DNA from 2 places in the Micromonospora psammae genome. Region 1 is predicted to be linked to the other one. Evidence: riboswitches for the same ligand, from Rfam matches in the RefSeq annotation. Region 1 holds a riboswitch; the other holds the start of a gene.

Region 1 (4,191 bases):
TCAGCCGCGACCCGAGGGTCACGCCCGCCAGCTCGAAGGCCATCCCGGTCACCCGCCCTGCGCGGCGCTGAGCACCTCGACCCGGTCGCCGTCGCGCACCGGGCTCGACGACCACCGGGACCGGGGCACCACCTCGCCGTTGACCGCGACGGCCACCCCGCGCTGCTGCGGGGTCACCTCCCGCACCACGTCCGCCACCGTCGCGCCGCCGGGCAGGGTCCGCCCGGCGCCGTTCACCGTCAACTCCACGTGCGCTCCTCCTCGGATGCGGATCGATCGGGACGCGGGCGGCGGGCCTCGACGGCAGGCGCCCGCCCGTCGCCGTCGCGCCCGGTGAACCGGGCCGGCGTGAAGGGCGCCAGCAGCGGGTCCGCCACGCCGGTGACGACCAGCTCGGTGATCAGGTCGGCGGTGACCGGGGTGAGAACGACGCCGTGCCGGTGGTGCCCGGTGGCGGCGAGCACGCCGGGCCGGCCGGGCAGCGCCCCGAGGATCGGCGCGTTGTCGGGGGTGCCGGGGCGCAGCCCGGCGGACGCCTCGGCCAGCTCGTACTCGGCCAGGTCGGGCACGAGGTCGACGGCGGCGCGGAGCAGCCGCAGCACCGCCCCCGCGGTCACCTCGGTGTCGGCCCGCTCCTCGACGGTCGCCCCGACGACCACCTCGCCGTCGGTGCGGGGCACCAGGTAGACCGACTCGCCGTCGGCGTACCCCCGGATCACGTGCCGCAGCTCCGGCGCGGTGCCGCCGGGCGCGCGCAGCCGCAGGACCTGCCCCTTCACCGGCCGGACCGGCAGGCCGGTGAGCGCGGCGGCGCCGCAGCCGGCGGCCACCACGGTGACCCGGGCGTCGACGTCGGCGAGCCGGGCCACCGCGCCGGGCACCAGCACCGCGCCGGCCCGCTCGGCCGCCGTGCGCAGCGCGGCGACCAGCCGGCGCGGGTCGACCTGGTGGTCGCCCGGCGCGACCGCGCCGCCGCGCACCCGCGGCGCCAACGCCGGCTCGCGCTCCCGCAGCTGCGAGGGGCGCAGCGGCGTGATCGGCAACCCCAACCCCTGCTGGTACGACCACAGCCGGCCCGCCTCAGCCAGGTCGTCACCGGTCAGCCCGACGACGAGGGTCCCCTCGGTCCGGTACCCGAGGTCGGTACCGGCGGCCTCGGCCAGCTCGGCGGCGAAGCCGGGCCAGCGGGCGGCCGACTCGGCGAGCAGGCCGGTCAGCTCGTGCTCCCCGAAGTACGCCTCGGCGACCGGCGACAGCATCCCGGCGGCGACGTGGGACGCGCCGGAGCCGGGGGCGGGATCGTGCACGACGACGCGCAGCCCGCGCGCGGCGCAGCGCCACGCGATCGCCAGCCCGACCGGTCCCGCCCCCACCACGGCGACGTCCGGTCGGGTCAGCACGTCAGGGCCCCGAGCAGTTCAGCGGTGGCCCGCCCGGGATCGGCGGCCCCCGACAGCGCCCCGACCACCGCCACCCCGTACGCCCCGGCGGCGCGCAGCGCCGGCACCGACGCGGCGGTGACCCCGCCGATGGCGATCACCGGCACGGCGACGGCCCCGGCGACGGCGCGTACCCCGTCGGGGCCGATCGGCGGCGGCAGCCCGGCCTTCGTGGTGGTGGCGTGGCAGGGGCCCACGCCCAGGTAGCTGGCCCCGGCGGCGACCGCCCCGGCGGCGGCGACCGGTTCCCGGGCGGTGGCACCGAGCACGGCGGCCGGGCCGAGCACCCGGCGGGCCGCACCGACCGGCAGGTCGTCCGCGCCCACGTGGCCGCCGGCGGCGGCGACCGCGAGCGCCACGTGCAGCCGGTCGTTGACCAGGCACGTCGCCCCGTACGGCGCGCAGAGCGCGACCACCCGGCGGGCCAGCTCGTACGCCTGCCGGTCGGTGGCGTCGTCGCCCACCCGGACCTGTACGACCAGCTCGGCGCGGGCCACCGGCAGGGCGGCCCGCAGCACGGCGAGCGGGTTCCGCCCGGGCCGGGTGTCGGTGATCAGATGCAGTCGTCCCAGGGACGGCACGGCAACACTCCTCCCTGCGCCGGCATTACCCGGATCAGGTTCGACGGTCGGGGGCTTCAGCCCCCCTCTCAGCCCGGTGCACCGGGCTCCCGTGGGTCACTTGCGGCCATACCGTACGACGGATCCGCCGTCCCGCCAAGAGCGCGCTTCGCTTTTTCCACCCACCGTCCCGTGTCGACGGCGGGGCAGCGGGTGACGGTCCGGTCACAGCATGCTGTCCGGATGCCCTCGCCGCCCCGGGTTCCGCGCCGCGGGCGCAGCGGAAGGCGGGGCGGCGGGAGGCGGGAGGCGGGGCGGCAGGTGACGTGTCCGGCGGGCTGGCGGTCAGAGGATGGCGTCGAGGGCGTCCTGGTCCTCGTCGGTGGGCTGCCAGGTGCCGGCCTCGGCGTTCGCGCGCACCTGCTCCGGCGTGGTGGCACCGGCGATCACCGAGGTCACCGCCGGGCGGGCGGCCAGCCCGCCGATCGCCACCTGGAGCATGCTCAGCCCCCGCTCGGCGGCGTACGCCTCGATCGCCTCGATGGTGTCCCAGTCCGCGGCGGCGAGGCGCTGGGCGTACCGGCCGCCGCCGGAGAGCCGGCTGCCGGCGGGCGGGGCCTGGTCGCGCCGGTACTTGCCGGTGAGCAGGCCGTTGGCGAGTGGGAAGAAGGGCAGCATGCCGAGGCCGAACCGCTCGCAGGCGGGGATGACCTCGGTCTCGACGGAGCGTTCCACCAGCGAGTAGTGGTTCTGCGCCGAGATGAAGCGGGCCCGCCCGGTGGAGGAGGCGACCCAGTCGGCGTCGGCGATCTGCCAGCCGGCGAAGTTGGAGTTGCCGAGATAGCGCACCTTGCCGGCGCGGACCAGGTCGTCCAGCGCGGAGAGCGTCTCGTCGATCGGGGTGCCGGGGTCGGGCTCGTGCATCTGGTACAGGTCGATGTGGTCGGTGCCGAGCCGGCGCAGCGACGCCTCGACCGCGCGGGCGATGTAGCGGCGGGCACCCCGGGCGCCGTGGTCCGGCCCGTTGAGCCCGTGCATGTCCATGCCGAACTTGGTGGCCACCACCACGTCGTCCCGGCGTCCCTTGAGCGCCTGGCCGAGCAGTTCCTCGGAGGCGCCCTGCGGTTCGCCGTAGATGTCGGCGGTGTCGAAGAAGTTGATCCCGACGTCCAGCGCGGCGTCGACCACCGCCCGGGTCCCGTCGAGGTCGAGCTTGCGGCCGAAGTTGTTGCAGCCGATGCCGACGACGGACACCACGAGCCCGGAGTCGCCCAGTCGGCGGTAGGTCATCTCAGTCACGAGATCCACCCTATGCCGACCGGGAGCCGCCGGACGGACGACCGCCCCGCCCCGGACGACCGCCGTCCCGGTCGGGGAGGGTCAGCGCACGTCCCAGACCGGCTCCGGCGTCTCCACCACCTCGCCGTCGCCGCCGAAGAGCACGAAGCGGTCGAAGGAGCGGGTGAACCAGCGGTCGTGGGTGACCGCGACCACCGTCCCGGAGAACGCGGCCAGCCCCGCCTCCAGCGCCTCGGCGGAAGCCAGGTCGAGGTTGTCGGTCGGCTCGTCGAGGAGCAGCAGCGTCGCCCCGGAGAGTTCCAGCAGCAGCACCAGGAAGCGCGCCTGCTGGCCGCCGGAGAGGGTGCCGAAGCGCTGGTCGCCCTGCGCGGCCAGTTCGTACCGGCTGAGCGCGGCCATCGCGGCGTGCCGGTCCATCCCGGCCCGGTGCTCGTCGCCCCGCCAGAGGATCTCGACGAGGGTCTTCGCCATCAACTCCGGCCGGTCGTGGGTCTGCGAGAAGTGCCCGGGACGGACCCGCGCGCCGAGCCGGGCCACCCCGCCGTGGGCGACGGGGGCCAGCGCCGCCGCGCCGACCGGGGTCTGCGCCGGGTCGGGGTCGGTGCCGCCGCGGGCCAGCAGCCGCAGGAAGTGCGACTTGCCCGTCCCGTTGGCGCCGAGCACGGCGACCCGGTCGCCGTACCAGAGTTCCAGGTCGAAGGGGTAGGTCAGGCCGTCGAGCTCGAGCTGGTCGCAGATCACCGCGCGCTTGCCGGTCCGCCCGCCGGCCAGGCGCATCCGGATGTCCTGGTCCTTCGGGGGTACGGGCGGCGGCCCGGCCTCCTCGAACTTGCGCAGCCGGGTCTGCGCGGCCTGGTACCGCGACGCCATTCCCGAGTTGTACGCGGCCTTCT
Region 2 (4,191 bases), on a different contig from region 1:
GGGCCCGAGGACGGCGAGCGCCTCGCCGGCGCGTACCTCGAGGTCGGTGGGGGCCAGCCGGGGCGGCAGGCCGAGCCGGTCGGCGGCGAGCAACCGGTCGCCGGCGGGCGCGGTGGCGTGCCGGGGCGGGATGGTCCTGCCGGGCACCCAGACGCCCTCGGCGGCGAGCGCCTCGCCGTGCGCGGCGAAGACGGTCTCCGGCGGGCCGTCGGCGCGGACCCCGCCGCCGGCCTCCAGCACCACCACCCGGTCCACCAGCGGCAACGCCTCGGCGACCCGGTGCTCGACCAGGATCAGGGTGGTGTCGGCGTCCATTGCTCCGGCCACCGCCCCCCGGACCAGTTCGGCGCCGGCCGGGTCGAGGTTGGCGGTCGGCTCGTCGAGCAGCAGCAGCGCCGGGCGCGCGGCGAGCGCCCCGGCCAGGGCGAGGCGCTGCTGTTCGCCGCCGGAGAGCGCCGCGGTGGGCCGGTCCCGGTGGTACGGGAAGCCGACCCGGCGCAGCGCCTCGTCCACCCGGGGCCAGATCTCGGCGGCCGGCACGCCGCGGTTCTCCAGCCCGAACGCGACGTCGTCGCCGCAACGGGCCATCACCAGCTGGGTCTCCGGGTCCTGGAAGACGATGCCGACCCGTTCCCGGTCCTTGCGCGGGTCGAGCCCGTCGATCTCGACGATGCCCTCCTGCTCGCCGGAGTCCTCCGGCAGCAGCCCGGCCAGCGCGGCCAGCAGGGTGCTCTTGCCGGCCCCGGAGGGCCCCAGCAGCAGCACCCGCTCGCCGCGCTCGATCCGCAGGTCGACGCCGTGCACCGCCCAGCGTTTACGCCCCGCGTGCCGCCACCCGAACCCCCGCAGCGTCACCGCCCCCACGCGCACCCCCCGGCCTTCCACCCTGCTCCGTCGAGCCCGGGGTCGACGGCGGTTCCGGAGATCCACGTCACCGCCAACCTCATGGTCGACATGTCTGGAGACGGGGTCAGACGGCGGCGCGTTCGCGGCCGGCGGGGAACCGGTCGAGGACGCCGGTGCCGGCCAGGGCGCGGGTCAGCGCGACGCTGCCCAGGCCGGCGACGAGCAGCGAGCTGACGGTGGTGATCAGGATGTAGGGGACGCGGAAGCTGCCCCAGGCGGTCTCCGGGTACCAGATGAAGACGTCGTAGAGCGCCGCCGCGAGGCCGGCCAGGGTGGCGGCCAGCAGGGCGACGGGCAACCGGAAGACCCGGTACCCGAACGTCGCGAAGGCCAGCTCCGCCGCGGCGGCCTCCAGCGGGCCCTGGATGACCAGGGTCCAACCCCAGCTGCTGCCCAGCGCCACCGAGATCAGCGCCGCGACGGTGAGCGTGAAGAAGGCGGCGCCCGGCTTGCGGATGATCAGCCCGCCGAGGACGGCGGGGACCAGCCAGACGCCGTAGATGGCGGCCCGGCCGGGCAGTGGGATGGCGTCCGCGGGGCCGTTCCAGAGCAGGCCCCAGGCCCAGAAGATGATGCCGAAGGCCACCCCGAGCACCGCCGCGATGACGATGTCGATGGTGCGCCACCGGTTGGCGATGGTGTCGTTCTGCATGATCGCTCCCAGTTCAGAGGAAAGAACCAGGAGAAGACGCACGCCGCGCCCGGTGCTGCCGGACGGCGGCGCGGCTGGAGGTCGACCGAACTCCCTGCGCTGGCATTACCCAGATCAGGTTCGAGGGTCTGCGGGCGGTGCCCGCACTCTCAGCGCTGTGCGCTCCCCTGTCGGATATGAAGTTGTCTCTCGACGCTAACACCTACGAAGATCATCGAGCAAAGTGATCTTTCCGCAGCTCACGAAGCCTTGCCCGGCGATGCCATCCGGGCGACAGGCGGGTGTCCCTGATCCGGCGGTCGCGGGACGGGTGCTCCGGCGCCGACCTCGGTAGGCTGCCGATCATGCGGGTCGAGGCGCGAGGACTGACATTCGAGGTACGCACCGGCGGCCCGGAGGGCGGCGACGCCGTCCTCCTGCTGCACGGGTTCCCGCAGCACAGCGGGGAGTGGGACGAGGTGGTGCCGGCGCTGCACGCCGCCGGCCTGCGCACCTACGCGCTGGACCAGCGGGGCTACTCGCCGGGCGCCCGACCCGCCGAGGTGGCCGCGTACCGGGCCCCGGAGCTGGTCGCGGACGCGGTGGCGGTGCTCGACGCCCTCGGTGTCGACACGGCCCACGTGGTGGGGCACGACTGGGGGGCGATGGTCGGCTGGGGGCTCGCCGCGCAGCACCCGCAGCGGGTGCGCACGCTGACCGCCGTCTCCGTCCCGCACCCGGCGGCCTTCGGGTACGCCCTGGCCAAGGACCCGCAGCAGAAGGCCCGCTCGTCGTACATGATGCTCTTCCGCCAGGAGGGCAAGGCGGAGAAGGTGCTGCTGGCGTTGAAGGCCGCCGCCCTGCGCAAGCTGCTCTCCGGGGTGGGTGACGCCGAGCGGGTCGCCCGGTACGCCGAGCCGATGCGGGAGCCGGGCGCGCTGACCGGCGCGCTGAACTGGTACCGGGCGATGTCCAACGAGGACCTGGGCCGGATCGGAAAGGTCACGGTGCCCACCACGTACGTCTGGAGCGACCGGGACGTCGCCATCGGACGGACCGCCGCCGAGGCGTGCGCCTCCCACGTCACGGGTGACTACCGCTTCGTGGAGCTCTCCGGCATCACCCACTGGATCCCGGACCAGGCGCCGGGTCCGCTGGCCGAGGCGATCCTGGCCCGGGTCCGCGCCCTGGCCTGACCGGGTGTCGGCGGCGCCCGGGCGACGACAGCAGGAGAACGAGGGGACGGAGACGGCATGACGGTGAGCGGTGAGGCGTACCTGGCGGTGGTGACCGGGGCGATCGACCGGGTGGCGCGGAGCCAGCGGGACGCGGTGGGTCGGGCGGCCGACCTGATCGCCGCGGCGTTGCGGGCCGACGGGGTGGTGCACGCCTTCGGCACCGGCCACTCCGAGGCGCTGGCCATGGAGATCGCCGGGCGGGCCGGCGGGCTGGTGCCCACCAACCGGATCGCGCTGCGCGACCTGGTGCTGATCGGTGGGGAGCCGGCGAGCATCCTCGGTCCGCACCTGGAGCGCGACCCGGCGGTGGCGCACCGCCTCTACGAACTCGCCCCGGTCCGCCCGGCGGACGTCTTCGTGCTCGCGTCCAACTCCGGGGTCAACGGCGCCATGGTCGAGTTCGCCTCGGTGGTGAGGGAGCGGGGGCACCGGCTGATCGCGATCACCTCGGCGGAGCACTCGGGGCGGATGACCTCTCGCCACCCGTCGGGGCGCAAGCTCGCCGACTTCGCCGACGTGGTGCTGGACAACGGCGCCCCGTACGGCGACGCGACGCTGCCGCTGCCGGACGGCGGCGCGGTCGGCGCGGTCTCCTCGATCACGGCGGCTCTGCTGGCCCAGCAGATCGTGGCCGAGACGGTGGCCCGGCTGATCGCGGCGGGGGAACGGCCCCCGGTCTACCTGTCGGCGAACATCGCCGGTGGCGACGAGCACAACGCCGCGCTGGAGGCCCGGTACGCGGGCCGGATCCGCCGCGGATCATGAGGTGGTTTCGCGCTGCGTCCGATCGGGCACTGGCGTTGCTGCCGTCGGGGTGAACCACCCCGACGGTACCGTCTCATCCGGAGGTAGCGCGTGTCGAAGGAATCCGAGAAGCAGCGCTGGCAGCGCAACTTCGCCGATCTGCTCCAGGAGCTGCGGGTGGCGCAGACCGGGGTGCAGATCCTCTTCGCCTTCCTGCTGACCCTGCCGTTCAGCAACGGCTTCCCCCGCGCCAGCGACTTCCAGAAGGACGTCTACATCGTCTCGCTGTTGTCGGCCGCCGCCGCCACCGCGATGATCATCTCGCCGGTGGCCTTCCACCGGGCGCTGTTCCGGCAGGGCCGCAAGCCCGAGCTGGTCCGCTTCGCGCACCGGATGGCCAGCGGTGGACTGGCCTTCATGCTCATCTCGATGGTCGCCGCGGTGCTGCTGATCACCGACTTCGTGCTCAGCCGGCCGATCGCCCTGGTGCTCAGCGCGGTCACCGCGCTGTGGTTCCTCACCTTCTGGATGATCCTGCCGTTCGTCCGCCGCAACTGGGGTGAGGAGGACATCGAGGACGAGGAGGACAGCCTCCAGCCGGCCGGCTACTGAGCCGTCATCTCGGTCACCGGTCGGAAAATCGGACGTGCCCGCGACGCTACCCCTGGGTAA

Evidence for each region. A riboswitch is a leader RNA that binds a small molecule or an ion and turns the genes downstream of it on or off. The one in region 1 is predicted to bind thiamine pyrophosphate.
Region 2: another riboswitch for thiamine pyrophosphate. It lies ahead of V6U79_RS18700 (ECF transporter S component); the one in region 1 lies ahead of V6U79_RS19420 (thiamine phosphate synthase).

The regions. Positions count from the first base shown of each region.
Region 1 covers NZ_JBAKHM010000016.1:82,461-86,651, forward strand. The annotation lists gene V6U79_RS19405 (thiazole synthase) at 1-52, opposite strand, end outside; gene thiS (sulfur carrier protein ThiS) at 49-249, opposite strand; gene thiO (glycine oxidase ThiO) at 240-1,400, opposite strand; gene V6U79_RS19420 (thiamine phosphate synthase) at 1,394-2,020, opposite strand; TPP riboswitch at 2,015-2,122, opposite strand; gene V6U79_RS19425 (aldo/keto reductase) at 2,345-3,307, opposite strand; gene V6U79_RS19430 (ATP-binding cassette domain-containing protein) at 3,380-4,191, opposite strand, start outside.
Region 2 covers NZ_JBAKHM010000015.1:81,502-85,692, forward strand. The annotation lists gene V6U79_RS18695 (ABC transporter ATP-binding protein) at 1-864, opposite strand, end outside; gene V6U79_RS18700 (ECF transporter S component) at 971-1,558, opposite strand; TPP riboswitch at 1,632-1,737, opposite strand; gene V6U79_RS18705 (alpha/beta fold hydrolase) at 1,903-2,733, shown strand; gene V6U79_RS18710 (sugar isomerase domain-containing protein) at 2,791-3,540, shown strand; gene V6U79_RS18715 (DUF6328 family protein) at 3,631-4,131, shown strand.